3 regions of the Mycolicibacterium obuense genome follow, and region 3 is predicted to be linked to each of the others. Evidence: predicted binding sites of a transcription regulator. Region 3 holds the regulator's gene; each other region holds the start of a gene.
What was found. Region 3 encodes LexA, which represses DNA repair genes until DNA is damaged. Its sites were predicted from a motif close to CGAACANNTGTTCG; they were not measured.
Positions count from the first base shown of each region.

Region 1: ACZ50N_RS06130 (HNH endonuclease signature motif containing protein) is a predicted target of LexA. The motif match lies at 1,102-1,115, and genes of this name have one in related genera.
Region 2: ACZ50N_RS23165 (HNH endonuclease signature motif containing protein) is a predicted target of LexA. The motif match lies at 5,966-5,979, and genes of this name have one in related genera.

Region 1 covers NZ_AP043663.1:1,259,783-1,269,411, forward strand. Annotated here, with positions in the region: gene ACZ50N_RS06130 (HNH endonuclease signature motif containing protein) at 1-1,099, opposite strand, end outside; gene groES (co-chaperone GroES) at 1,368-1,670, shown strand; gene groL (chaperonin GroEL) at 1,761-3,392, shown strand; gene ACZ50N_RS06145 (carboxylesterase family protein) at 3,478-4,761, opposite strand; gene ACZ50N_RS06150 (threonine/serine exporter family protein) at 4,893-6,320, shown strand; gene ACZ50N_RS06155 (WhiB family transcriptional regulator) at 6,333-6,623, opposite strand; gene ACZ50N_RS06160 (hypothetical protein) at 7,019-7,786, shown strand; gene ACZ50N_RS06165 (sigma-70 family RNA polymerase sigma factor) at 7,887-8,465, shown strand; gene ACZ50N_RS06170 (anti-sigma-D factor RsdA) at 8,458-9,629, shown strand, end outside.
Region 2 covers NZ_AP043663.1:4,814,816-4,824,444, reverse strand. Annotated here, with positions in the region: gene hpxO (FAD-dependent urate hydroxylase HpxO) at 1-431, opposite strand, end outside; gene uraH (hydroxyisourate hydrolase) at 437-754, opposite strand; gene uraD (2-oxo-4-hydroxy-4-carboxy-5-ureidoimidazoline decarboxylase) at 779-1,279, opposite strand; gene ACZ50N_RS23185 (PbuX/PucJ/PucK family nucleobase permease) at 1,276-3,180, opposite strand; gene ACZ50N_RS23180 (NDMA-dependent alcohol dehydrogenase) at 3,285-4,397, opposite strand; gene ACZ50N_RS23175 (hypothetical protein) at 4,454-5,200, opposite strand; gene ACZ50N_RS23170 (SatD family protein) at 5,200-5,847, opposite strand; gene ACZ50N_RS23165 (HNH endonuclease signature motif containing protein) at 5,984-7,468, shown strand; gene ipdC ((3aS,4S,5R,7aS)-5-hydroxy-7a-methyl-1-oxo-octahydro-1H-indene-4-carboxyl-CoA dehydrogenase) at 7,533-8,606, opposite strand; gene ipdB (cholesterol ring-cleaving hydrolase subunit IpdB) at 8,603-9,349, opposite strand; gene ipdA (cholesterol ring-cleaving hydrolase subunit IpdA) at 9,346-9,629, opposite strand, start outside.
Region 3 covers NZ_AP043663.1:2,164,999-2,174,627, forward strand. Annotated here, with positions in the region: gene ACZ50N_RS10370 (molybdopterin-dependent oxidoreductase) at 1-724, opposite strand, end outside; gene ACZ50N_RS10375 (acyl-CoA dehydrogenase family protein) at 886-2,061, shown strand; gene ACZ50N_RS10380 (LGFP repeat-containing protein) at 2,198-4,324, shown strand; gene lexA (transcriptional repressor LexA) at 4,345-5,052, opposite strand; gene ACZ50N_RS10390 (LysM peptidoglycan-binding domain-containing protein) at 5,273-5,761, shown strand; gene nrdR (transcriptional regulator NrdR) at 5,918-6,382, shown strand; gene ACZ50N_RS10400 (PhzF family protein) at 6,418-7,104, opposite strand; gene ACZ50N_RS10405 (alpha/beta fold hydrolase) at 7,162-8,184, opposite strand; gene ACZ50N_RS10410 (proteasome assembly chaperone family protein) at 8,252-9,241, opposite strand; gene ACZ50N_RS10415 (trypsin-like serine peptidase) at 9,418-9,629, shown strand, end outside.

The DNA of each region.
Region 1 (9,629 bases), 910 kb from region 3:
CCAGCGCGGCGGAGGGTCGGTAGCCGTCGGTGGCCAGGCCCTCGTTGGCGCCGACGAAACGGACTGTCGCGCCGTGAGCGATCAGTTCGGCCAGCAGCGGTGCGGGCACGATGCCCCCGCCGGGGCCCACGATCAGCGCCGCGCGCTGGGACTGTGTAGCGGCGGACTCAACCGGCGTTGCGACGACGGGCTCAGGCTCGACGGGCTCAGCCTCAACGGGCTCAGGCTCGACGGGCTCGACGGGCGCGGTGTTTCGTGGCGTGTAGGCGGACTTGGGTGTTTCGCCGTGCAGCTGCGGATCGGGTTGAACGTCGAGGGTGGCCTGGTCGGCGATCACGGTGATCGTGATGGCCGAGGCGCGCCCGTCATCCACCCGCGCGGCGGCGCAGTCGGGGCGCCCGCAGCGGCACGTCAACGCGGTGGCGCCGGCGGCGATCGCCCCGACCGAGTCCGCGCGTTTCTGATCCAGCGTGCGCGGATCGAACTCACACACCGAAGCGATCATCATCGCCAGCCGGGACGCCAGCAGCGCCGCATCCGAGGCAGCCAACTGCCCGTACACGCTGGTGACGCCATCAGCATCGCTGCGATCGCCGATGGTGAACGACCGATCCCGCGACCGGGTGCGCACCCGGCGCACCGCATCCGGATCGTAGGTCTCGATCCACACATCGATAGCGGCCTCGAGCTTTTTCTGCGACAACACCCCCCACCCCGCCACAGCGTCGACGAAATGCCCATCGAGCAGCCGCAAAGTGGCGGGGTCGAGGACCAGCGCGGTGCGGGACACGATCGTCTTGACCATGTCCATCGTCACCTGCCCGTCGGCCAGCAGGGCCCCCACGCCGGGGAACCGGTCACGCAGCGCCAGCGCTAGGTCCATCAGCGTCGACGCCCGCCCGGGGCCCATCCCCAAGGCACAGCCGATCTCGGCGGCGGTGGCGTCCCAGTCCGCGCACACCCACCGCTCCCGCTCCGGGCAGCGGCGCCGCCGCCACAGCTCCGCGATCGCGGCCAGCGTGACCGCTTCGGCGCGGGCGGCAGCGGCCGTGGAGCTGGTCATCACCTCGACCAGCTCCGCGTCTGCCACCCGCACCATATCGAACACATGTACGAATCTACCGACTGTCAAGCCGGCCGGGTGCCGCAAAATCCCAGCCTGTGGATAACTCGAAGCCTGGGGATGAATCCGGTGCCGTTCGCCCGGGGCGTACACGAGAACCCCGACCTTGAGCACCTAGCACTCTCATGTATAGAGTGCTAGGCGGCAGTCGGTTCAAACCCTGTGTCGGCACCCGCGACGACGGCGCGAGGGCGGTCACCGACCGCCGTGTACGCACACCTACATCAAGAGTGAAGGGGCTCCAATCGTGGCAGTCAACATCAAGCCACTCGAGGACAAGATCCTCGTTCAGGCCAACGAGGCCGAGACCACGACCGCTTCCGGTCTGGTCATCCCCGACACCGCCAAGGAGAAGCCGCAGGAAGGCACCGTCGTCGCAGTTGGCCCCGGCCGCTGGGATGAGGATGGCGAGAAGCGGATTCCTCTGGACGTGTCTGAGGGCGACGTGGTCATCTACAGCAAGTACGGCGGCACCGAGATCAAGTACGGCGGCGAGGAGTACCTGATCCTCTCGGCCCGCGACGTGCTGGCTGTCGTCTCCAAGTAAGCGAATCGTGTTCCGCCCCGGACATACCCGCACACGCGAGGTGATGTCCGGGGCGGTGCGCGTCATACCCGCCTTGAGGGAAAGAAACTTATGAGCAAGCAAATTGAGTTCAACGAGACCGCGCGCCGCGCCATGGAGGTCGGCGTCGACAAGCTCGCCGACGCGGTGAAGGTGACGCTGGGCCCGCGCGGCCGCCACGTCGTGCTCGCCAAAGCTTTCGGTGGCCCCACGGTCACCAACGACGGCGTGACCATCGCCCGTGACATCGACCTCGAGGATCCGTTCGAGAATCTCGGCGCCCAGCTCGTCAAGTCGGTCGCCACCAAGACCAACGACGTCGCCGGCGACGGCACCACCACCGCGACCGTGCTGGCCCAGGCCATGGTGAAGGCCGGTCTGCGCAACGTGGCGGCGGGCGCCAACCCGATCGCACTCGGCTCGGGTATCAGCAAGGCTGCAGACGCTGCGTCTGAGGCGCTGCTGGCTGCGGCCACCCCGGTCGCCGACAAGACGGCCATCGCACAGGTGGCCACCGTGTCCTCGCGCGACGAGTTGGTCGGCGAGCTGGTCGGCGAGGCCATGACCAAGGTGGGCACCGACGGCGTCGTCACCGTCGAGGAGTCCTCGACGCTGAACACCGAGCTCGAGGTCACCGAGGGCGTCGGCTTCGACAAGGGCTTCATCTCGGCCTACTTCGTCACCGACTTCGACTCGCAGGAAGCGGTTCTCGAAGACGCGCTGGTGCTGCTGCACCGCGAGAAGGTCAGCTCGCTTCCCGACCTGCTTCCGCTGCTGGAGAAGGTCGCCGAGGCCGGCAAGCCGCTGCTGATCGTCGCCGAAGACGTTGAGGGCGAAGCGCTTTCGACGTTGGTCGTGAATGCGATCCGCAAGACGCTGAAGGCCGTCGCTGTCAAGGCGCCGTTCTTCGGTGATCGTCGCAAGGCCTTCCTCGACGACCTCGCGGTCGTCACCGGCGGCCAGGTCGTCAACCCCGACGTGGGCCTCGTGCTGCGTGACGTCGGCCTCGAGGTGCTCGGTACCGCGCGGCGTGTCGTCGTCAGCAAGGACAGCACGGTGATCGTCGACGGCGGCGGCACCCAGGACGCGATCGAGGGTCGTAAGGCGCAATTGCGTTCGGAGATCGAGGCTTCCGATTCCGACTGGGATCGGGAGAAGCTCGAGGAGCGGCTGGCCAAGCTGGCCGGCGGCGTCGCGGTCATCAAGGTCGGCGCGGCCACCGAGACCGATCTGAAGAAGCGCAAGGAAGCCGTCGAGGACGCCGTGGCCGCAGCCAAGGCTGCTGTCGAAGAGGGCATCGTCGTCGGTGGCGGGGCCGCGTTGGTGCAGGCTCGCAGCGCCGTGGAGAAGCTGCGTGGAGAGCTCCAGGGTGACGAGGCGCTGGGCGTCGGTGTGTTCGCCGCCGCGCTGTCCGCACCTCTGTACTGGATCGCCACCAACGCCGGGCTCGACGGCGCGGTCGTCGTCAGCAAAGTGGCGGAACTGCCTGCAGGGCAGGGCTTCAACGCCGCGACGTTGGAGTACGGCGACCTGATCGCCCAGGGCGTCGTCGATCCTGTCAAGGTGACCCGCTCCGCGGTCGTCAATGCCGCATCGGTGGCGCGCATGGTGCTGACCACCGAGACCGCGGTGGTCGACAAGCCGGCCGAGCCGGAAGCCGACGGTCATGGCCACAGCCATGGACACGGCCATCACCACCACTGAGTAGTGCAACAAGACACCCCCGGTCCGAATGGGCCGGGGGTGTTTTCGTATGAGGGTGAACGCCTTGCCGGCAGGCACACCCGTGTCACGGGATAGCGAGTGGCACCAGATCTTCGCGCACCTCACCGTGGGCGAACGCGCTCCACTGTGCACGAACCCGGACCGCCAACTCCTCGTCGACACCCTCGATGCCCAACATCGGTGCGTCTGACCATGTTTCGCGAGACCCCAGCAGTAGCGGGACCTCGATGCAGTGGCATGCCCCGAGGGGGCCGGGTGTCCAGTCGACGCGGTAGGTGTGCGCACGCCCACCGGCAGCGCGCCATGACGAGGCAAGGGCGAGCGCGGGGCCGCCGAACACCTGTCGCGTGAGTGCGCGCGCAGCCATTCGCGACGCTGCAGCCCCGACGGCACCCAGCCGGCGCAGGTGAGCGCCCCGCTTGTCGAGCATCACGAACGGCAGGGCGTCGTCCCTCGTGTAGCCGACCAGGATCTCGACCCGGGAGGCTGCCGCCAACCTCGACGAGGCCCCCATCGGGGTCTGGCCCACCGTCGGTGCCAACGCCATCTTGCCGATCACGCCGAACGGCGCGGCAGCGGTCAATGCCGCCACCTGCGCCTGCAGCAGCAACTCGATGTCCGCATCGCACGGCGCCACGCCCGACAGCCGCGCCGATGCCGCCTCACGCATCGCCGCAACCATGGCCGTTCGATCGACGCCCAGGATGCCGAGCGGAGCGCTCTGCAGAATCGCCCGGGAGAACAAGGCCTCCGTCTCCGGACACATCATCAGCGCCAGCGCCGAATAGCCACCCGCGGACTGACCGAACACCGTGACACGCCCAGGGTCACCGCCGAACGCGGTGATGTTGTCCTGCACCCACCGCAGCGCGGCGATCTGGTCGAGCAATCCCAGGTTGTCCCAACCCGCGTCGGCGAGGTTGAGGAAACCCAGAATTCCGAGCCGGTAGCTGACCCGCACGACGATCACGCGGCCCTCGCGCACGAGGGCGTCGGGGTCGTACTTGGCGGCCTCACCGCTCCCCGACACGTAGGCGCCGCCGTGGAACCACACCATCACCGGCAGACCGGTGGCGTCAGCGGGCGCGGTCACGCTCAAGACCTGGCACCGCTCGCTCATCTCGAGTTCGTCGATCACGGGTCCCGTGACGAACGCCAGCCGCGACGGCAGTTGCGGGCAGGCGGGGCCGCGCGCCGTCGCGTCGACGACATCGGTGGAGGCGGTGACGGGAACCGGCGGTGCGAATCGTTCGGCGCGCGCGTAGGGCACCCCGCGCGCCTGGATGAGCCCGTCGACCTCGTCGACCCGCAGTCGGCCGCTCGTCGCGGGAATCAGACGCGTGGCCACGCGTCCACCCTAGGTCGATGTGCCCACACTCACCCTGGCAGACCCTGGTCAACGCGCCTGCCATGAGTAAAATAGGTTTTGCTCATGACCGAATCGGCTGAGCCAATTCGACCAACCAGGAGGGCACAGCCGTGGGCGCGCAGCCGAGCCAGCGCGGGCTTCTGAGCCGCATCGTGCGGGAGACCGACCCGCCGACCGGCGCCATGCCGCGGCTCCCGGCGTCACGGGCCGAGATCGACGAGGCGTACTACGAGCGCGTGGGCGAGGTGCTCGACCTCGCGGGCAACATCGGCGCCATCCTGATGGCGTCCGGAACGCCCGCCACCGCGACGATGGACCAGGTCACCGCGATCACTTCGGCCTACGGTGTCGAACGCTGCGAAGTCGACGTCATCAACACCACGATCCACATCGCCGCCTATCGCGGCCCGTCGTCGCCGGTCAGCACCCTGCACATCGTGCAGTCGCGATCCATCGACTTCAGCCGGCTGGCCGCCGTCGACCGGTTGATCACCAAGATCCGCGCCGGTGAGATCTCACCGACCGATGCTCGCGCCGAACTCGACGAGATCATCGTCGCCCCGCACCCGTACCGCCGGTGGATTGCCACTCTGGCGTGGGGTGCGCTGGCCTTCGCGACCGCTGGCACGCTCGGCGCGGGCTGGCTCGGCTGCGTGGTCAGCGCCTTGAGCACCATGACCATCGACCGGGTGAACCGGCGTCTCAACCGGCATGGCCTACCGTTCTTCTTCCAGTACGCCGTCGGCGGGATGATCGCCGCCGCGCCGCCGATCATCCTCTACTGGCTCAGCCCCCGACTGGGTCTGCACTTCGAGCCGAGCATCGCCATCGCCGCCGGCCTCGTCGTGCTGCTCGCCGGGTTGTCGCTGGTGGGGTCGGTCGGCGACGTCATCAGCGGCGCCCCGGTCACCGCCGCCGGACGCTTCTTCGAGCTGGTGATGATGACGGGAGCGACGATCGCCGGTGTGGCACTGGTGCTGCATCTGGCCAACCGCTTCGGCGCACCGTTCGTCGCCATCGACGCGCACTCACCGCCTGCCATCGCCGAATTCCCGGCCCGCGTCGCATTCGGCGCGGCGAGCGCTGCGGCCTACGCGCTGGCCTGCTACGCCGAACGCTCGGCGGCCATCGCTGCCGCTTTCGGCGGTGCGGCGGGCACCATCGCGTTCCTGCTCGCCCAAGGCGCCGGCCTGGGGGCTGTGGTGGCGTCGTTCGTCGCGGCCGTGCCGATCGGGCTGGTCGGCCGGTTGATGGAACGTCGCAACCTGGCACCGCCGATGGTCGTCTCGATCGCCGGCATCGTCCCGCTGCTGCCGGGTCTGGCGTTGCTGCACGGCATCTACGCCATCCTCAACGACCAGAGCGCCGTGGGCTTCGCGTCTGTGCTGGGCGCATTCGCCATCGGAACCGCGCTCGCAGCAGGCGTGACTCTGGGCGAGTGGAGTTCGTGGAAGGTCCGCCGGCGACGGCTGCAGGCACGGCGCACGAACCGCAGTCTGAAGCTGCCGGGACGCTCACCGCTGAGCTCTGCGGACTGAGTGGCCTCCCGATCAGGCGGAGCGGCGAATGCCTCGCTTGAGCAGGAGTTCGCGCTCGGACTCGCTCAAGCCGCCCCAGATGCCGTAGGGCTCACCCACTGCAAGCGCGTGTGACCGGCACTGAGTGATCACGGGGCAACTACGGCACATCTCCTTGGCGCGCATCTCGCGCTGGGCGCGAGCGCGGCCACGCTCGCCGTCGGGATGGAAGAACATCGCGGAATCGACACCCCGGCAAAGACCTTGCATCTGCCAGTCCCAGATGTCGGCATTCGGACCGGGAAGCTGCTGCGGCTGTGGCACTGCGAAACCCCTCTCTGCGCATCCCATTTGTGAAATCCCGTGGGTGCGTCAGTCGTGGAAATGATCCGAGCACAGTCGCCGATGACCACTCGTGCACACAACGTAGAAGGGCTTCGGATTTTCCGTCAATAGCCTCCCCTGTGCGAAAGTGCATACGCCGCAGGCGAGATTTAACATCGCGTTCATCGGTGCGACTTCGTCGCAACGAAGGAGGTGATAAACGCTCGCTCGTCACCGCCCATTTCGGTGTCATTTCTCCCGGTCAGTAAATATCCCGCTCCGAGAACGGAACTCGACACCCGTCGACCAGTTTTCCTGTTCGTAACACGGCAAGCATGAACTGTTAACTGACGGTCGCAACAGATCCGCCGGAGTTGATAGCGTCTGCTCTCGACATGGGTGAGGCAGCGTTCGGCAGCAATCCCGGTGCGTGGCCGCTCGCCGCTGAGAGCACCCCTGAGGGGCTGTGGCTGCGGGCCGTGGCCGCCGGCGGCCAGGGGCGCTACGCCGCTGCCGAGGCGGACCTGGACCGGCTGCTGCGCGCCGTGGACCGCGGGCCGCTCGCTTCGCTGGCGCTCAGCACGCGGGCCTCCTTTCTGCGTCAGCTCGGCTGGCACGACCGCGCCCGCTCGTTCGACGGTGCGGCATGGGCGCTCACGGGTGGAACCGGAGAAGCCGCCGCCGACGCACTGATCGGATTGGCTGCCGACGCGCTGGGTGTCGGTCGGTTCGCGGCGTCTGACCGAGCGTTGGCGCGGGCCGCCGATCTCGTCTCCGCGTCGGAATCAACGCGGCTGCCGGTCCGGCTCGCGTGGGTGTCGGCCGAGCTGGCGATGGCCCGCGCTGACGGCTCCGCCCTCGAGCACGCCGAGCGGGGCGTCGAGTTGGCCGCGCACACGCCGTCCGTGCGGCACCGGGTCAAGTCCCTGCTCGTGCGCGCCGCGGCGCAGTGTGCGGCCGGAGCTCTCGAGGCTGCCCGCACAGACGGCGATCGCGTGCTGACACAGACCGGCGAGCACGGCCTGATTCCGCTGCGGTGGGCGGCCGCCTCACTGCTGGCGGGCATCGGGAGCGCACAGTGCTCGGCGGCGGAGATCACGGACATCCGCGACAGTTGCGCCGAAACCGTGATCAGACGAGGCGGCGTGTGGCGCTCGCGCTAACGGGGTTGCACCGCAAGTGGTCGTTATTGTTTAGCTGAGCCACACAACTGACACCTCCGAATCCGGTGTCCCCGACGTAACGCTGGAGAGCCTGCTCACGATGACAATTTCGGGAGAACGTCTCGATGCTGTCGTGGCAGAAGCCATCGCCGGCAACCGGGATGCACTCCGGGAGGTGCTGGAGACCATCCGCCCCCTCGTCGTCCGCTACTGCCGGGCGCGCGTGGGAACAGCGGAACGCAGCGGTCTGTCAGCTGATGACGTTGCTCAGGAGGTGTGCTTGGCTGCCATCACGGCGCTGCCGCGGTACAAGGATCAGGGACGACCGTTTCTGGCCTTCGTGTACGGCATCGCAGCGCACAAGGTTGCCGACGCACATCGGGCCGCCGGACGTAACAAGGCGGACCCGATGGAGGTGGTGCCGGAACGGTTCTCCGGTGAGGCCGGTCCCGAGCAGATGGCGATCGACTCCGAGTCGTCGGCCAGGATGAGTGCCCTCCTGCAGATCCTTCCCGAGAAGCAGCGCGAGATCCTGATCCTTCGGGTGGTCGTCGGCATGAGCGCCGAGGAGACCGCCGAAGCGGTGGGCAGCACGGCCGGCGCGGTCCGAGTGGCCCAGCATCGCGCGCTGTCCCGATTGAAGACGGAGATCATGGCGACGGGACGAGGCCATGCCTGATTTCGGACGCTGGAACAACGGCGGCGGTGATCCGTCGCTGAACGAGATCAACCGCACCGACCAGTTCCTCGACGCGCTGGCCGGGCAGCAACCCGTGTACGCGACCGATCGCGGTGAAGCGGAATTGAGCCAGTTGCTGGCGAGCTGGCGCGACGACGTCCGCGAAACACCGATGAACGATGTCCTCAGCCTGCAGGACGCCGCCGCGGCGCTTGATCGCGTGGCATCTCCCGGGCGACGGCGGCGGGTATCGCTGGCCGTGGTCGGTTCGGCGGCGGCTGCGGTGCTCTGCCTGGGTGGATTCGGTGCTGTGATCGCCGGCTCCGGCCCGGGCGATGCCCTCTACGGGTTGCGCACCGTGCTGTTCGGCGAGCAGGCGCAGACGCGCGACGACGCGGTGGCGCTCGCCGCGCAGACCGAGATGCAGCAGGTGCAGAAGCTGATCGAGCAGGGGGACTGGCAGGGGGCGCAAGCCAAGCTGCAGGCGGTGACGACGACCGTCGCGACGGTCGGTGACGATCAGCGCAAGGCCGAGCTGGTGTCCCAGTGGCAGGAGCTGACCGTCAAGGTCGAGGCGCAGAATCCCGCCGCGACCGTGCCGCCGGGTGCGCCGCTGCCTACCTTCCCCGTGGTGAGTGTCGATCCGAACGCGGTCCTCCCGACCTCACCGTCGGACACGTCGTCGGCGACCTCTCCGGCGGACACCACGTCGGTGACGACTTCGGTCACGTCGTCTCCGGCACCGACCGAGACCACCACCTCGGGTGAGGTCCCGTCGTCGAGTGCTGCGACCACGTCTGTGACGGCACCGTCGTCATCGGCACCGTCGTCGTCACTGGAGGCGACCCCGTCGAGCACGCCCGCGCCGACCACGACGGCTCCGCGCACGACCACTCGCACCACCACGGAGGCGCCGTCGACCTCGACCTCAGCCGCCGTGGCACCGACCACGACGACATCGGTGGTGGTTCAGCAATCGACGACCACCGCGGCACCTCGGGTCACCACGGCAGTGCCGACATCGGTGCCGACATCGGCAGAGCCGGTGAGCACGACCGCGCCGGTCGTCGCCGTTCCGAGCGCTCCGGCGGTGGTGGAGCCTGCAGCCCCGACCACGACGACGATCCTGCCTGTGGTGCCGGTGCTACCTGTCGTGCCGGGGGC
Region 2 (9,629 bases), 2.6 Mb from region 3:
GTGGTCCCGTCGGCGAAGGTCGCGACAGCGGCGTCGGGCCCGTCCTCGACCGTCACCATCTTCATGCCGAAGTGGATCTTGTCCATGCCGTAGTGGTGCATCAGCATCGACTGCAGCTCGGCACGCGCGATCGGGTAGGGGCGTTGGCCCACCTGGTCGATCAGCGGCTGCATCGAGAACCGGCACATCGTCGCCCCGGTATGTCCGTCGACGTAGCTCATCGTCTCGACGATGCCGCCCAGCGCGGCCGTCTCCTCGGCCAGCCCGAGGTAGTTCAGGCATTTGACGCCGTTGGACCACACCGAGATCGCCGCGCCGACGGGCTTGTTCTCGGTGACCCGTTCGTACACGTGGGTCTCGACACCGATCTGCGCCAACGCGATCGCTGCGCTCATACCTCCCATGCCGGCACCGATGATCACGGCTTTCACGACAGTCAGCTCCCTCGGTAGGTGGAGTAGGCGTAGGGCGACAGCAGCAGCGGAACGTGGTGGTGTGCCGAGGCGTCGGTGACCTCGAAGGTGATCAGGACCTCGGGGTAGAACCCGGTGATGCCCTGGGTCGCGAAATAGGCTGCGGTGTCGAAACGTATCCGATAGGTGCCCACCTCGAGCTCGGCGGCCAATTCAGCGATGCGGCCGTCGGCGTCCGTCACGCCGGCGGACACTTCGATTTCGGATCTGCGCAGCGTCACCGCGACCCCGGCGGCGGGGCGACCGGTGGTGGCGTCGAGGACATGGGTGGACAGGCTCATGGGATCAGCATCCCCGATCGGAGCTCATTCGTGCGGCTCGCTGAGCAGACGTTCCAGCCGCAGCCGATTGATCTTCGCGAGTTCACTGCGCATGACCCGGCGTTCGGTGTCGGGGTCGTTGTGCAGACGCTCGGTCAGGATGTCGAGTAGTTCCTCCGCCGATCGCCCGCTGGCGCACACCAGATACACGTAACCGAAGCGGTCCTCGTAGTCGCGGTTCTTGGCCGCCAGCGCCGCTTTGATGTCGGCGTCGGCGCCGGCGACACGGGCCTGCTCGCGCGCCGACGACGGGTTGTCCGCGGTGGCGCCGATCCGTGGGTGACCGTCGAGGGCGGCGTCGAGTTCAGCGTCGGGCAGCTCGGCCAGCACCCGGTCGGCCCGGTCGTAGAGCGCGTCGGCGTCACGGAACGGCGCGGCGGCCAGCACCCGTCGCGCCCAGATCGGCGATGAGCACACCTCGTACAGCAGATGCATCTGCTGGCGCTCGGAGGCGGCGTTGAACCGCGTCAGCCCGACCGCTCTCACGAGAGTTCGTTGAGCCTGCTGAAGCGGGCAGCAGCAACAGGATTGGCGTCGGCGACCAGATCTGTGAACCGGTGGTTGACGATCTTGGCGACTTCGATCAGGGCGAACGCCTTCTCCGCTGCGGGGGAGTTGTCCATCCGGGACCACCCGTTGCGCAGCACCCGGTCGAAGCGCTCGGTCTCCTTCGCGCAGATGATCAGCGGGAAGCCGAAGTGGCTTCGATAGGCGGTGGCCAGCTCCACGACGTCATTGTGGTCGGCGTCATCGAGGTTGGACAGGGCCACGTGGTCCACGGCGAGCACCTGACCGGTCTCGTCTTCGGCCCCCAGATCGGGGAACGCCTCGAGCAGTTCGGCCTGCTGCTCGGACGTGCCGGTGAGCACAGCGTCCTGGAACGCCTCGCGCAACGCGGCGGTGTCGGCGAACGGCCGTTGCTCGTAGGCGCGCTCGACAGCCCATGGCACGTCCTGCAGCACGTGGCCGAACACCTCGGTGAACCGTTCCTTCGTCATCGCGTTGACCTCGCCGAGGGTGATGGAGCCGTTGCCCGCCACCCGCGGGCCACCCGAACCGGTGTGGAAGAACACGATGTTCAGCAGGATCGCGCTCACCGCGCCGATGCTGATACCGCTGCCGAAGATCAGGTCCAGGCCGGTGGGCATGGCCTTGGCGATGTCCGGGTACGCCGTCACCCACAGCGCCAGCGCGAGGCTCGTGGTCACGATGATGAGGTTGCGGTGATCGGTGAAGTCGACCTTGCCCAGCGTCTGTATTCCGACCACGGCGACGGTGGCGAACAGCGTCAACGCTGCGCCGCCCAGCACGGGGTTCGGGATCGATGCGACGACAGCCGCGACTTTGGGCAGGAAGCCGAGCAGGATCATGAACACCCCGGCCGCCGCGACCACCCAGCGGCTCTTGACCCCGGTCAGTCGCACGAGGCCGACGTTCTCGGAGAACGCGGTGTAGGGGAACGAGTTGAAGACGCCGCCGATGGTGGTCGCCAGCCCGTCGGCCCGCAGCACGTTGCCGATGTCCGACGCCTTCACCCGCTTGCCGACGATCTCGCCGGTGGCGATGGTCGACCCCGTCGATTCGACGGCGGTGATCATCAGCACGATGATCATCGTCAGACAGGCCACGAAGTCGAACTTGGGCAGCCCGAACAGGAACGGCGGGGTGAAGCCGATGGCCGAAGCCTCGCCGACTCGCGCGAAGTCCATGTCGCCCAATGCGAATGCGACCGCGCAGCCGATCACCAGACCGAGCAGCACGGCGATCGTCGCCAGGAAGCCGCGGAAGATGCGTTGGATCGCGACGATGATCGCGATGGTGCCGACGGCGTAGAGGAACCACCGGATGTTCGTGGGATCGGTGTCGTGAGTGTGCGGATTGGTGACGGCGTCCATGGCGCCGACGGGGACCAGGCACAGCCCGATGATCGTGATCAGGGTGCCGGTGACGACGGGCGGGAAGAACCTCAGCAGTTTGATGAACACCGGGGCGATCAGGAACGTGAAGATGCCGGCGACGATCACCGCGCCGTACACGTAGAGCATGCTCGTCGCGCCCCCGCCGTGAGCGAGGCCGATGGCGATGATCGGCGAGACCCCCGCGAACGTGACGCCCTGCAGCAGCGGCAGCCGCACACCGACGTTGCGAAACCCGACCGCCTGGATGATCGAGGCGATGCCGCAGGTGAACAGGTCGGCGGTGATCAGCTTGACGAGTTCGGCCTGGGACAGTCCGACCGCGCCGGCGATGATGATCGGCACGAGGACGGCGCCGGCGTAGAACGCGACGACGTGTTGGAACCCGTAGGTGGCGAGCTTCGGGACGGGCAGCACCTCGTCGACGGGATGGGTGCGCTTGCTCGTGCCGCGGGCGGTCGGTGTCGACATCGGATCAGAATCCGACAGGTTCGCTCACTTCCGGTGACGCACACGTTTCCGCGATGTTGCAGCTCCCGTTTTCTCCCGCGTGGGGCCCCACGCGCGGAGAACTGTCAGTGGTCGTGCAGGATCACGCCGCGGATGTTGCGCCCCGCGCGCATGTCCTCGTAGCCCTCGTTGACCTCGGCCAGCTTGTATTCGTGGGTGACGGTCTCGTCCAGCAGCAGCTTGCCCTCGCGGTACAGCGAGAGCAGCCGCGGGATGTCGGCGCGCGGATTCGCCTCGCCGTAGAGACTGCCCAGCAATCTCTTCTGGAACAGCGTGAACATCATCATCGACAGTGTCGGCTGGTTGTCGGCCATCGGCGCCAGCGCCGTCATCACCACCGCGCCGCCCTTGCGGATGATGTTCGAGGCATCCTCGAGCATCGATCCCTCGAGCACTCCGACGGTCAGGATCGCCGAGTCGGCCATCACGCCGCGGGTCAGTTCGGCGACGAGCGCGGTCGCCTCCGGCATCGACGTGACGAAGTGCGTGGCGCCGAATCGAAACGCCAACTCGCGCTTGCTCTCCACCGGCTCGATCACGACGATCTTCTCGGCCCCGGCCAGCCGCGCACCTTGGATGGCACCGCTGCCGATGCCGCCGAGGCCGATGATCACGACGGTGTCGCCCGGCGACACGGCGGCGGTGTTCACCGCAGAGCCCCATCCGGTCGTCACACCACAGCCGAGCAGGCACGCCCGCGCCAAGGGGATGTCGTCATCGATCTTGACGATGGAGGCCTCCGGCACGGAGCCGTACTGAGAGAACGTCCCGACGAACGCCATCGCCCCGACGTTCTGGCCGCGGGCACGGCGCCGATAGGTGCCGTCCACCTGGGTGCCGGCCATGATCAGCGCCCCGAGGTCGCACAGGTTCTGATGACCGGTCGAGCAGAACCGGCACCTGCCACACGCCGGCAGGAACGATGCGACGACGTGGTCGCCGGGGGCCAGACCGACGACGCCCGGTCCGACCTCGCGCACGACGCCGGCGCCCTCGTGGCCGCCGATCAGAGGCAGCGGGGCCGGCAGGTCACCGGTGCGGATGTGCTCGTCGGAGTGGCACAGGCCGGTGGCCTCCCAGGACACCAGCACCTCGCCGTCACCGGGCGGGTCGAGGTCGATCTCTTCGACGGTCCAGTCCGAGCCGTACTCCCACAGAATCGCGGCATTGGTCTTCATCGGCCGAGTCTAAGAAGCGGTCCGGTCCGCCCGCGGCGGATTCGCCTCGACTGGTGTCACACGGTGGTGAGCGCCAGGCCCGCCAACGCGATCAGCCAGCTCGCGAAGCTGCCGACCAAGAAGTACTCGGTCACCTCATCGATGCCGGGGCCCTTCGGATCGGTGGTCTCCGCGGACTCTCTGCGGGCCGCGGTGAGCTCGGGAAAGCGGATGATTCCCTTGGCCGCGATCACCGCCGAGGCTGCGCCGAACTCCCCGCCGAGCGCCAGCCCGACGATCAGCAGCCGCTCCATCGGGCCGAGCAGCCGGCCACCCTTGAGGCGGTCGGACGGTTGAGGCACGCCGACCGGGCGGACCGCCCCGACCGCGCCCAGGATCAGCCGCACCAACTGGTTCGCGGTGACCAGCTGCAGCAGGACGACCCCGACGACCATCAGCGCCCGCTGCGGCTCGACCTCACCCAGGCCGATCCAGGGCAGCCACCAACCGATCGGGCCGGCCACCGGAGAGGCCCAGCCGCCGAGCGCGACGATCAGTGTGGCGCCCAGGCCGAACGCCGTGAGTGCGCGACCCTGCCGCGTGCCCGTGCGTTCCGCGGCGTCGCCGAGGATGACCCAGACGACTGAGACCGCGGCGGCGATGACGAGCAGAACGATGTCTCCGGGATGCCAGAGCCCCGCCACCGCGGCGCCGATCATCACGGTGAGCGGACCCGCGAGCAGCGCCGGCCATCGCCGGGTGCCGAGCTTGCGGCAGATGTCGGCGACGCCGATGGCGATCAGGAACACCGCCAGCGCACCCATCACAGCTCCCGCAGTTCGGTGGCGACGGCGAGGAGCAGGTCGAGCCCGGACCGGCCGGCGCGTTGAGACACGGCCGAGGCGCTGATGCCCTCCTCCATCGCCAGCTCCTTCTTGGTTCGTCCCGCGCGCATCCCGGCGAGTATGCGCAGAGAGCGCTCATCGAGTGAGCCAAGCAGATGGTCCCGACACATCAGGGCGGCATTGACGGCGCGGGGGTCGGCGCCTGCGCCGGTGTCGTTGCGGAACGCGGTGCGTACGTGCGTCATTCCCGGTTGCTGCTGGGTGGCCGCCGTCCACTCGATGGCGGCCCGCGCTGCCCACCAGCCCGGTCCGTCCTGGATTCCGGACTCCTCGTCGAGTGCGGTGACGGCGCCCCAACCGAGTCCGAACCGGACGTCCACGTGCGGTGCCAGCGTGAGACGCAGCGTGAGCGTCGCGTCGATCGCCAGCCCGACAGTCGGGTACGCGCCCTGAAACTCATCGCCCACGGTGAACGCGGGCGCGTCGACGGCGTTCTCGGCCACGGAGGCCAGCGCCGCAGTGACCCTGCGGTGTAGGGCGCGTCGATCAGCGAACGTGCGAGAACCCACGACGTCGCCGATCAGCGTCGCGCGTGGCGCTGAAGGTCTGCGCTTCACCTGGGCCATATGAAGACTATAACTTCATTTTGCCAATGTGAAGATCACAGCTTCATGCAGGCGGCGCCGCGAACTGTCGGCGAAGCGGCATTGGATCGGAGCACGCAGCCCGGGATTTGTCGGTTGTCGCACGTATGTTCGAATCATGTCGGAGGTGCAGCGGGTGGTCGCGGGGTTACGCGCTGCGGTCGATGCTGTGCTGGCCTGCGGCCTGGATCGGTCCACTGCTGGCGAGGTGGTGGAGCTGCTCGACGAGCTGGAAGCCGCGGGCTGCCGGCTGCCCGCGGCGCAGCATCGGGCGTTGGCGCGTTTGCAGGTGGAGACGTCTGCGGTGCAGATGGGGGCCAAGAACTGGAAAGACGTGCTGGCGATCCGCTACCGGATCAGCGGCTCGGAAGCCAATCGGCGGTTGAGTGAGGCGGCGCTGCTCGCCCCGCGTCAGTCGATGACCGGAGAGCCGCTGCCCCCGGTGCTGCCGGCGACCGCCGCCGCGCAAGCGCAGGGGCGCATCACGCCCGAACATGTGGAGGTGATCCGCAAGGTCGTGGACAAGCTGCCCGGGTTCGTCGACGCTGCGACCGCTGAGCAGTTCGAGGCTGAGGTGGTGCGTATCGCCCGTGGTGCCGGTCCGAAGGCCACCCGCGATGCCGCGGAGTTGGAGTTGTTCCTGCTCGATCAGGACGGGCCCGAACCCGACGATGCCGAACGCACCCGGAAACGTGCGCTGACGAAATCTCGGCAGGGTCGGGATGCGATGACGCAGTGGCGGGCGGAGTTGACGCCGGAGGCGGCGGCGGTGTGGGAGGCGATCTTCGCCAAATACGCTGCCCCGGGCATGTGCAACCCCGACGATCCCGAACCCTGCACCTCCGGGACGCCGACGCAGGCGCAGATCGACAACGATCACCGCAGCCTCGCCCAGCGTCAGCATGATGCGTTGGTGGCGGTCGGACGGATCGCCCTGATGAGCGGCGAGTTGGGTCAGCTGAATGGGTTACCGGTGACGGTGATCGTGCGCACCACCCTGCAGGACTTGGAGTCGCGGGCGGGGATCGGGACGACGGGTGGTGGTACCCGGCTGCCGATCAAGGATGTGGTCCGGATGGGTGCGCACGCGAGCCACTATCTGGCGGTGTTCGACCGCGCCACCGGGTCAGCGCTGGACCTGTTCCGGGCTCGCCGCACCGCCTCGGCCGCGCAGCGGGTCATGCTGATCGCCCGCGACGGGGGCTGCACCAAACCCGGCTGCCCCGTCGGGGCGTATGGCTGCCAGGTCCACCACGTCACCCAAGATTGGGCCGAGGGTGGGGTGACCAACATCGACGACCTCGGCCTGGCCTGCCCACCCGACAACCGCGCCGTCGCACCCGGCGGCTGGACCACATCAACGAACGCCCGCCACGACGTCGAATGGACGCCGCCACCGAACCTGGACACTGGCCAAGCGAAAGTCAACACCCACCACACCCCCGAACGGCTCCTGCGCCCGGAGGATGACGGCGAGGAGGTCAGGAATAGCGCTGACGCGCAGGCAAATCGGGTCGGCGACGCCGAAGCCTGCCCGCAACCCTCGACCGGCGACGCGTCAGAACCCGGCGGACCCGCACCACCCGACAACGAAGCCGCCTGAGAGTCGCGAGGAGATGAACGCCGCGTCGGAAACGCCACCCGAGCTCATCACCCGACCGGCTACATCACTGCGTGATGTAGCCGGTGGCCTTCTGCAGGTGTTCGATCGCCTCGGCGACGATCGCGGGAACCAGGTCCGCGCAGGACGGTAGGTCGTCGATGATCCCGGTGACCTGACCCGAGGCCAGCACGCCGGCATCGGTATTGCCCTCGACCAGGCCGGCTTTCAGCAGCATCGGGGTGTTGGCGGCCATCACCACCTGGGCCCAGGTGAGGTCCTTGCCGTGCCGCATCGCCATGCCGTCGCGGAGCATCGACCGCCACGTCATCCCGCTCATCTTCTTGAACTTCTGCGCATTGCCTACCGCGGCGGCGAGGCCGCGCACCGGCGACCCGCCCTCCAGTTTCTCGACCAGGCCCGTGCGCAGCACCCGGTGGGGCATGCCGTCGACGCGCGTGGAGACGACTGTTCCATCGAGAGCGGCCTGCAGGTAACGCTGCTTGACCGCATCCGGCACGGTCGAGTCGGTGGTGAGCAGGAACCGCGTGCCCATGGCCACCCCTGCAGCACCGTAGGACAGTGCGGCGGCAAGGCCCCGGCCGTCGAAGAAGCCGCCCGCCGCGATCACCGGCATCCCGGTGTCGGCGACGGCGTCGAGCACCGAGGGCAGCAGCAGCGTGGTCGCGATCGGACCGGTGTGTCCACCGCCCTCGCCGCCCTGCACGATCACCGCGTCGGCACCCCAGGCCGCGACCTTCTTGGCGTGCTTGGCCAATCCGACCGACGGGATCACCACGACACCAGCGTCTTTGAGCTTGGCGATCAGATCGGGCTTCGGAGCCAGGGCGAAGGAGGCGACTTTGACTCCTTCGCTGATCAGGAGGTCGACGCGGTCATTCGCGTCGCCGGCGTCGGCGCGGATGTTGATGCCGAACGGTTTGTCGGTCGAGCCCTTGACCTTGGCCACTGCCGTCTTGAGCTCGTCGAGCGTCATGGTCGCCGAGGCCAGGATGCCGAGCCCTCCGGCGTTCGACGTCGCCGACACCAGGCGGGCACCGGCGACCCAGCCCATGCCGGTCTGGACGACGGGATGCTCGATGCCGACGAGCTCGGTCAGCGGCGTGCGCAGCGTGCTCACTTGACTTCCTTGTCGCGCAGCGACTTCGGGTCGATCACCTCGCGCAGGATTCGTAGCTCGTCGTCGGTGGGGAGCCGCGTCGTGTCGACCTCCTCGAGACCGTGCACCTCGAAGGACGTGTTCTCGGCGACCTGGTCGGCTTCGATTCCCGGATGCAGCGAGAGGGCGCGCATCTGGTGATCGGGGCCGTTGAAGTCGAAGACGCCGAGATTCGTCACGACCCGGAAGACGTTGACGAATCGGTAGGCGGGGTTGTCGCGATCGACTTTGTCCCAGCCGATTCCCGAGACGATGTCGACGGACTCACCGAACACCCGGGTGGAGTGGTTGCCCACCCAGTAGCTGGTCGCGTGGTTGATCGTGTTGCCCGGCGCGCCGCGCACGCCGAACATCTGGCGCTTCGGGTGCTGGATCGGACCGAACGCCGACAGGTTCTGGTTGCCGTAGCGGTCGATCTGGTTGGCGCCCATCACCACGTGACGACGCCCCCACGCCAGCGTCTCGAACACGCGGCCGAAGGGCATCCATCCCTCGATGGTTGCCGCCGCTCCGATGGCGGGGGTGTCGGCGATCAGCCGGGCTTCACCATCGCTGAGCACGATGTCGGGTGAGAACGTCAGTCGGGCGAGTCGCGCCCCGATCGAGACGATCGTGGTCATGGGACTCACCATGATCTCGCCTGCGTCGCGGAACAATTCGGCGCACGCGACGGCGCACACCTCTGCGCGGGTTGCCGAGATCACTGGGCCGCCTCCTGGAACGTGCGCACTGCTGCCTGGTAGTCGGATTCGCTGCCGGACAGATACGTGTCGACGAACGCCGACCATGTCTCCTCAGACCCGGCGGCCTCTGCGTAGTGCCGTTGGAACTTCTCGTCCCGCCTGTAGTCGGGTTCGGCCGTGGTGAAGTGTGCTCCGTTGGGCGCCTCGACGACGCTGTCGACCATCATCCGGTTGATCAGTAGCGCCTGCGGGGGAACCGACTTGACCAGTTCCTCCGTCGAGACCACCTTCTCCACCGACA
Region 3 (9,629 bases):
CCAGCATGATGGCGACGTCCGTCCCGGGCACCGGCGCGAACCAGTCGCAAGGCCCGTCGACGTCGTCACGCAGCGGGGAGAACGACACGATCCTGCCGCCGCCCGCGCGGAAGCGGTGCAGCGCATCCCGGGCCGGATGAGCCGTCGTACCACCGTGATTGACCCCCATGTTCTTCAGCGCGAGCCCCCCGAAGCACACCAGCAACTCGGTGTGCTCGACGATGACGTCCCAGGCGGTGGACCGCTTGAACAGATCGTCATGCGTGCCCACCACCCGTGGCATGATCACGCCGGTGGCGCCCAGGCTGTAGGAGTGCCGGGAAAACGTGTAGCCGCCAAGGCAATTGAGGAACCGGTGCACCTGGCTCTGCGCATGGTGGAACCGGCCGGCGCTGGCCCAGCCGTACGAACCGCCGTAGAGCGCGCTGTTGCCGTGGCGGTCGATGACACGCCGCAACTCGGCGGCGAGGAGCTCGGTGAGCTCGTCCCAGCTGACGGCGACGAAGTCGTCGGCGCCGCGGCGATTGCTCGGTCCCGGCCCGTCGTCGAGCCAGCCCCGGCGCACCGCCGGGCCGGTGATACGCGCCGAGTGGCGGACCGAGCCGGGCAGATTGCCCAGTGCGGGGGACGGGTCGGTGTCGCCGGCGATCGGGGCGACAGAGGCGACGTCGCCGGCCTCGACGGTGGCGCGGAAGGCGCCCCAGTGGGTGAGGCTGGTGCCCATGGGGCCTGAGTGTAGGGCGGGTACGGCCCGGGCGGGCACCGTGTGTCGCGGCGGGTGGGCCAATCCCTGCCTCGCCGGGGCCCAACCATCCGGTTGGGTGGGGTACCGTGGCTGAAAAGTTCCGACGTTCCCGATCCGATCAACGACGCGAGGATTCCTCCATGGGCTCTGCAGCCGAAAAGTCCGTCATCGCCTACGAGCGCACGCTGTTCGAACCGGAACACGAGATGTTCCGCGACTCCTTCCGGACGTTCCTCGAACGCCACGTCGCGCCGCACCACGACCAGTGGGAGGCCGACAAGCTGGTGGACCGCAGCGTCTGGGTGGAGGCAGGCAAGCAGGGCTTCCTCGGCATGGCGGTCCCCGAGGAGTACGGGGGCGGCGGGGTCACCGACTTCCGCTACAACACCGTCATCACCGAAGAGGTCACCGCCGGCCGCTACAGCGGTCTCGGCTTCAGCCTGCACAACGACGTCGTGGCGCCGTACTTCATCCGGCTGGGCACCGAAGAGCAGAAGCAACGCTGGCTGCCGAAGTTCTGCAGCGGCGAATACATCAGCGCCATCGCGATGACCGAACCCGGCACCGGCAGTGATCTGCAGGGCATCAAAACCCGGGCGGTCCGCGACGGCGACCACTACATCCTCAACGGCTCGAAGACCTTCATCACCAACGGCATCCTGTCCGACCTGGTGATCGTGGTGGCCCAGACAGACCCCGACAAGGGCGCGCTGGGCTTCTCACTGCTGGTGGTCGAGCGTGGCATGGAGGGCTTCGAGCGCGGTCGCAAACTCGACAAGGTGGGGCTGGACGCCCAGGACACCGCCGAGCTGTCGTTCACCGACGTGAAGGTGCCGGTCGAGAACCTGCTCGGCGAAGAGGGCCAGGGCTTCATCTACCTGATGCAGAACCTGCCGCAGGAACGCATCAGCATCGCGATCATGGCCGCGGCGGCGATGGAAGCCGTGCTGGCCGGCACGCTGCAGTACACCAAGGAGCGCAAGGCCTTCGGCAAGCCGATCGGCAGCCAGCAGAACAGCCGTTTCCTGCTGGCAGAGCTGTCCACCGAAGCCACCGTCGTCCGGCTGATGGTCGACGAGTTCATCCGGCTGCATCTGGAGGACAAGCTCACCGTCGAGCAGGCCGCGATGGCCAAGTGGTATTCCACCGAGAAGCAGGTCCACCTCATCGACCGCTGCCTGCAACTGCACGGCGGCTACGGATACATGCGCGAATACGACGTTGCGCGGGCCTATCTCGACGCGCGTGTGCAGACCATCTACGGCGGCACCACCGAGATCATGAAAGAGATCATCGGTCGCAGCCTGGGTGTGTAGGCGGTCAGTGCCATTTTGCGGCGCTGACGGCGAGGTGGCTTGGTAAACGCGGTCCGCTGACGCAGAGTGAACGCACGCGGTAATTTTCGCTGAACCGTGATGGAGTTACTCAAGTCGCCGACCACGGGGAGGATGAATGACCCGGCAGCTCATGCTGCGCCGTCGTGGGTTTGGTCGTTGGACCGTCGGATTGCTCGGAGTCGCCACTGCGCTCCTGGTCTCGCCTGTGGCCACGGCACAACCCGACGTCGACGCAGGCAACGCGATCACCGCCACCTGGCAGGCCACCGGTGGCGACACCGGCCCGCTGGGCCCGCCGTCGGGCGATGTCTATCCGATCGGTTCGGGATTCGCGCAGAACTTCGCCTCGGGCAAGGTCTTCTTCACCGCGAGCACCGGCGCGCACTTCATGCAGGGCGCCATCCTCGACAAGTACGAGTCGCTCGGCGGACCCGCCGACAGCGATCTCGGCTTTCCGACCATCGACGAGGGGCCCGGGCGCGCGCCCAACAGCGTCAACAGCACGTTGAGCGCGCCCGACAACCCGGTGATCTTCTGGACACCGGACACCGGCGCGCACGTGGTCCGCGGGCCGATCAACGCGGCCTGGGACAAACTCGGCGGCTCGTCGGGTGTCCTCGGCGTTCCCGCCGAAGACGAGACCTATGACGGTCCAGTGGTGACGCAGAAGTTCACCGGGGGCCAGGTCTCCTACGACTCACGTGCCAAGACGTTCACCACCGACCCGGCCGATCTCGCCGGACAGCTCTCCGACCTCTCCGTGCCGGACGACCCGGTCGCTGCGATCAACGCCGCCCGCCGGGCCGCCGGCGGGCCACTGGGACCGTTGGGCGCCAGCGACGGTGAACCGTACAAGATCGGCTCCGACGGGCTGGGCCAGAACTTCGTCAACGGCAAGATCTTCTACAGCCCCGCTACCGGCGCCAACGTCGTGACCGGCCAGGTGCTGGCCAAGTACGAGAGCGTGGGCGGCCCGGAGGGGGACCTCGGCTTCCCGATCAGCGGCGAGAAGGACGGCGGCGTCGCCCCGGCGAGCAGGATGAGCAGTTTCGCGGCCGCGGACAAGCCGGTGATCTTTTGGACACCCGACTACGGCGCGGTCATCGTCCGTGGTGCCATGAACGCCGCGTGGGAAAAGCTGGGCGGCGCCACGGGCGAGCTCGGCGCCCCGGTCGACGATCAGACGCAGAACGGTGACGCGATCACCCAGAAGTTCAGCGGTGGCGCGATCACCTATGACACCGCCAGCAAGCGGTTCAGCACCGAACCGGCGAACCTGGCCTCTCAGCTGGCCGGTCTGGAGGTCCCCGGACAGCAGGCGACGCAGGCCCCGCCGTCAGCGCAGGGCCGCGCCGCGGACTCCGGGTCCGGGACGCACTGGGCATGGTGGCTGCTGGCGATCATCCCTGTTCTGCTCGTGCTCGCCGTGGTCGGGCTCGTGGTGGCCCGGCGCCGGCGCGGTGATCAGGACGACGACTTGTTCGCCCCGGCCCCACATCAGCAGGAAGACCACGACGCGCACGATTACGGCCACGAGCCGGTGGACGTGGGCGAGGACGCGTTGTTCGGGGACCGCTATGCACGTGAGGGTCTGGGATCGGTGACATCCGCCGAGCGCTCGTCGACCCCTGCCGAAGGCCACGAGCCGAGCGGGCTCGATCTGTGGGGGCTCAGCGACTCCGCGGCTGACCGCTCCGCCTCCGGTGAGCACGCTGACGATCCGTTCGTCGAGCAGGACGACCCTGACTCCATCGACACCGCGCCGACCCGGGTTCAGTCCGCACCCGAGCACGATTTCGCGCAGCCCGATACGGACGAGGAGCTGGCTGCCGAGGAACCGATGGGCGAGGGGCTGCCGAGCGACGAGGACGGTCTCGATTCGGACGGTCTCGATTCGGACGGACTCGATTCGGATGGTCTCGATTCGGATGGCGAGGGCATCACGTCGGCACTGCCCGCGGCGCCCTTCGCCGCTCCGGTATTCGAGCGGGACGCCGTCCTCGACACCGGCAGGCATGCCCGGATCGATGATGACGACGACATCGTCCCGATGGGTACCGCGCTGCACCTGCCTCTCGACGACGACCCGGACGCGATTCCCGACGGTTACCCGATCAAAGCCGACACTCGATCGGGCCTGTACTGGGCTCCCGGGAGTGCCGACTACGACGAGGCTCGGGCCGAAATCTGGTTCGCGACAGAGGAAATTGCCCGCACCAACGGGTTCGTCCGCGGAGGCTGACGAACCGCGTCGGTGTCGGCTCAGATCTTGCGGATGACCGTCACGACCTTGCCCAGGACGGCGGCGTCGTTGCCGGGGATGGGGTCGAAAGCCGGGTTGTGGGGCATCAGCCACACCTGCCCCTTGGTCCGCTTGAACGTCTTGACGGTGGCTTCGCCGTCGATCATGGCGGCGACGATGTCACCGTTGTCCGCGACGTTCTGCTGCCGCACCACGACCCAGTCGCCGTCGCAGATCGCCGCGTCGACCATCGACTCACCCACGACCTTCAGCAGGAAGAGGGACCCGTCGCCGACGAGCTCGCGGGGCAGTGGGAACACGTCCTCGACGGCCTCCTCGGCGAGGATCGGTCCACCGGCCGCGATGCGCCCGAGCACCGGCACGAAGGTGGGCTCCGGCAGGGAGTCCGAGCCGGCGACCTCGGTCGCGACAACCGGATTGGCGGCCATGTCGTCGATGCCGCGCACGTCGACGGCCCTGGGACGGTTCGGGTCACGACGCAGGTAGCCCTTGCGTTCGAGCGTGCGCAATTGGTGTGCCACCGACGAGGTGGACGTCAGACCGACGGCGTCGCCGATCTCTCGGATGCTCGGCGGGTAGCCGCGGGTGGTCACCGAGGAGCGGATGACCTCGAGAATGGTGCGCTGACGCTCGGTCAGACCTGACCCGCGGTCACGTCGGTTGGCGGACTCCGGACCGGACGTGGTGTCGCTGCTGTCGTCGCTCATGACGACGAATGTAACGCGCGAGACACGAGTAATCAAACATGTGTTCGAGGTGTGTCGGCCTCGCGTCTGCTCTTGTCTCGGGGTCGTCGGCGGCCCGAACCGACTTGTCGGTGCCCTCGGTTAGCGTTCGCAACAGTTCGATCACATGTTCTATTCATCGAACACATGATCGAGTACTGTTCGAACACAAGAGCGAATCCACGGATCGAAAGGCAGTCAGATGACCGTTCTCCATGAGGCCGATGTCCGTCAGCCCGCGCGCCGCACCGCGCGTCCCGTGCGGATCGGGCCGGCCACCTCGGCGGCACCGGTCGGCCGGTCTGCCCGGCCGGTCCGGCCGGGACGCCGCCAGCGTCCCGGTGGTGCGCCGCTGCAGTACCGCGGCAGTGGCGTCCTGGTGTCGCGGGCGTCGCACCGACGCCGTCCCATCACCCCCGCGGCCACGGTGCTGCTCGCGCTCGTCGCCGCCGCCATCACGCTGTGGCTGGGTCTGGTGGCCCAGGCGGGCGGCGTCGTCGGGCCTCAGGAAGACGTGCCTGGCCGGTTGGCAGTCGTTCAGGTGCACACGGGAGAGTCGTTGCAGGAGGTCGCCCAGCGCGTCGCGCCGCACGCGCCGGTGACGGACGTGGTGGCGAAGATCCGCGAGCTCAACCAACTCGAGACGGTCGCGCTGACTGCCGGCCAGACGCTGATCGCTCCGATCGCCTGACCTCAGCAACAAGGCTCGCGAACAGGCAGCGTGGTGGCGATCGTGGACATTGCGGTCTGGAACGCGCCCATGGGCACTGTGCTGAGCTGCGCGCTGCTACCGCAGGTACGCTCGAAGACGTTCGAAGCGGTCCGTCGGTGCGGTGAAGGAGCAGTGGTGCACTGTCCGTTCTGCCGACATCCTGATTCGCGGGTGGTCGATTCCCGGGAGACAGACGAGGGCCAGGCGATTCGTCGGCGCCGTTCGTGTCCCGAGTGTGGTCGGCGGTTCACGACGGTGGAGACCGCGGTGCTGGCGGTGGTGAAACGCAGTGGCGTCACCGAGCCGTTCAGCCGAGAAAAAGTGATCAAAGGGGTGCGACGGGCCTGTCAGGGGCGGCAGGTCGACGACGATGCACTCAATCTTCTGGCGCAGAAGGTGGAAGACGCGGTGCGCGCCACCGGATCTCCCGAGGTGCCCAGCAACGAGGTCGGTCTCGCGATCCTGGGTCCGCTGCGCGACCTCGATGAGGTGGCGTACCTCCGTTTCGCCTCGGTGTACCGATCCTTCTCCTCCGCCGAAGACTTCGAGCGTGAGATCGAAGCCCTCCGGGCGCACCGCGAGGTGTCGGCGGGCGGCTGATGCTCGCCAGTCGACTGCTCTGCGCCGACGGTCGCTCAGTCGATCTGGCGCCGACCGTCCTCGACCACGCGGCCGGCGACCTGAACCCAGCCCTCGGCACTCCACACGGTGTGGATGACAGAGCCGCGACCCTGCACGATCGTCAGGTCCCGACTCAAGTACTCAGTGATGCGCACGGCCGCGGCACCCGTCGCTTCGTCTTCGCGGATGCCGAGCCCCGCGGCGAACATTCGCGACCGAATGGTCCCGGTTTCCCGGTCGAGCCAGGTCCACAGGTAGTGCTTGTCGCCATCGCCGTAGTCCTCGGGATCGGCAGCCGCCAACGACTCGAGACTGTCGATGTCATAGATCGCGAACTCTGGCGCCCACTCGGCGCGCGCGCTCACCGAGGTCAGCTCGTCGGAGTAATCGACCTGCACAAGGCCTGCGGGCACCTGCAGCGTCCGAATCGGCGCGCCCTGCTGCGACAGCCACCACGCCGCGCCGACCGTGGGGTGTCCGGCGAAGGGCATTTCGGTGGTCGGAGTGTGGATGTGGGCGTGTGCGGTGCGGGTTCCAGGCTCGGGTGTCGTGACGAATATCGTTTCGCTGTAGCCCAATTCGGCGGCAATACGCTGCCGGTCCGCGGGGGAGACGGTGTCGGAGTCGATGACGCCGAGAGGATTGCCGAAGTCACCTTTGTCGTCGGTGAACACTCGCAGCACGGTCACATCGATGGCCATGAGCCGATGCTACGTCGTGAATGTGCCGCAGCGGCCGCCCCTCGATGGGCGCAGCTCTCAGGTGGCGCTGCGCTCGTCGGCCCCCATGGCATCGAGAACGGCGACGCGCGTGTCCGCCGGGCCGGACAGGGCGCTCTCCTCGATTCCCGTCCGCAGCAGCGTGCGCAGGTATTCCTGGTCGTAAACCGCGGGTTGCGTCCCGTCGATGAACTTCTCCACCACCTCGACGAACCGGTCGGGATCGTCGTGGAACGGAAAATGCCCTGAGCCCGGGAAGATTTCGAGCTGCGACCCCGGCATGGCAGCGTGAGCCATCTCGGCATGGCCGACCGGAATCACCGAATCACCGCTGCCCCAGATCAATTGCACCGGCACCGACTGCGTCAGATAGCAGCGATCGAGCATCGTGACGACCTGGCCACGCCAATCCACGACGGCCCGCAGCGTCCGTGCGAACGCCGACGAGGCTGTCGGCTCGGGCAGATCGGCGAGGATCCGCAGCATGTCGGGAATGTCGCGACCCGCACCGGTGGAACCGAACATCGCCCCACCCAGCCGGCCCACGAGCTGCAGCGCCGGGAGCACCAGCGGTAGCCGCAGCAACGCCAGCGCCTCGGTGCCCATCGGCAGCGATGCCACCCGCAGCGCGATGTTGACATCCTTGGTCACCCCGCCGGCGCCGACGAGGATCAGCCGATCGACCAACTGCGGGAACTGGTAGGCGAACTGCATGGCCACGCCACCGCCGAGCGAGTGCCCGACCACGGTCACGGTGTCGATGCCGAGCACGCTCAGAAGGTCCCGCATGCCGTTGGCATAAGCGGCCACCGAGTAATCCGCACGGGGCTTGTCGGACTTGCCGTGGCCAAGGAGGTCAGGTGCGATCACGGTGAACCGCTGCGCCAGCGCGGTCTGCACCGTGCTCCACGTGGTCGAGTTGTCACCGATTCCGTGGATCAACAGAATGGCGGGGCCGGACCCGGCGATGCGGTACGCCCGTCGGTAGCCGTGGATCGTGCGGTACTGCAGCGTCGGTGTCAGTTCCCGCACCGTGCGCAGGTTCGGTTTGCGCTCGCTCATCGCCCGCCGTCACTTGTCATGTCGCCCACTTCGTCGTCGGGACGGGACCCGTGTGGACCCGGGACGATTACGAGCTGTCCCGGGGATCGTCCTTGTCTTTGTCCTTCTGGTACTCCCCGGCCTGCTGGGCGAGGAACCGCTCGAATTCGGCGCCGAGTTCGTCGCCGCTGGGCAGTTCCTCGTCGCGCGCGAGGAGGGACCGGTTCTCCTGTGCGGCAACGAACGCATCGTATTGCCTCTCCAGGGCGTCCACCACTTGAGCGACCTCCGCGCTCGCAGCCACCTGCTCGTTCACCTTCTCGGCGACCTCCGCGGCCGCCCGGCTCAGGTCGGCGGTGGGGATCTGCAGCGACGCGCTGCGCGCCACCTCTGCCAGCAGTGTCTCGGCCGCCGCCGGATAGTCGGTCTGGGCCAGGTAGTGCGGCACGTGGACGCTGAAACCGACGACCTCGTGTCCGTGCTGGGCCATCCGGAACTCCAGCAGATTCGATACGCTGCCCGGCACCGCCACCTCCCCGACCCAGGGCTGGTGTTCGGAGATCAGCTCTTTGTCGTTGGCGTGCGCGGTCAGGGTGATCGGACGGGTGTGCGGCACGGCCATCGGGATCGCGCCCAGACCGATGACGCGCCGCACCGCCAGCTGCTCCGACAGCAATCGCACGGCGGTGATGAACCGCTCCCAGCGCAGATCGGGCTCGAGCCCGGCCAGCAACAGGAACGGCGTGCCGACACTGTCGCGCACCGCGTACAGGTTGAGCTCCGGCTCCTCGTAGCTGGTGAAGTGATCGGTCTTGAACGTCATCAGCGGGCGCCGCGACCGATAGTCGAGCAGCTCGTCGATCGCGAACGAGGCCACCAATTCGGTGTCGAGCGTGGTCTTCAAATGCTCGGCGGCCAGCTTGATGGCCCTGCCCGCGTCGGAGAAGCCTTCCAATGCGTGGATCAACACCGGTCCGCGACCGTCGGCGGAGGACAGCGAGGGCGCCGGGAACTCGAGCTCGTACATGCCTGTCTGCTCGGGTTGGTAGTGCTGACCGGATTCAGTCTCGTCAGCCATGTCCCTCGCCTCCTGTCCTTAGTCGCGGTTCTCCGGACCAGTGTCCCTCACCGGTCGGCGGCCATCTCACCCGTGTCTTCGAACAACCGTGCACCGATGTGACATTCCGCGGCGTGACGGCCGATCTACCCTCGTCGGCCGTCACGAAAACGCCACATGGAGGATCATCGGAGGGTATGCGCCTGTTCGCCTGCGTCCGGCCCGCGCTGGCCGTGCTCGCCACGGCCTCGCTGACCGCGTGCGGTACCGCCTACCCGGCTCCGCCGTCGGCGGGCGAAGCAGACCCTGCGCCGGCGGCAGCAGTGCCGACGGCCAGCGACGCGGCGCCGGGGGCCGCGCATCCGGTGTCCCCGGACCCCCACATGGGGGCGCTGTTCTACGGCACGGA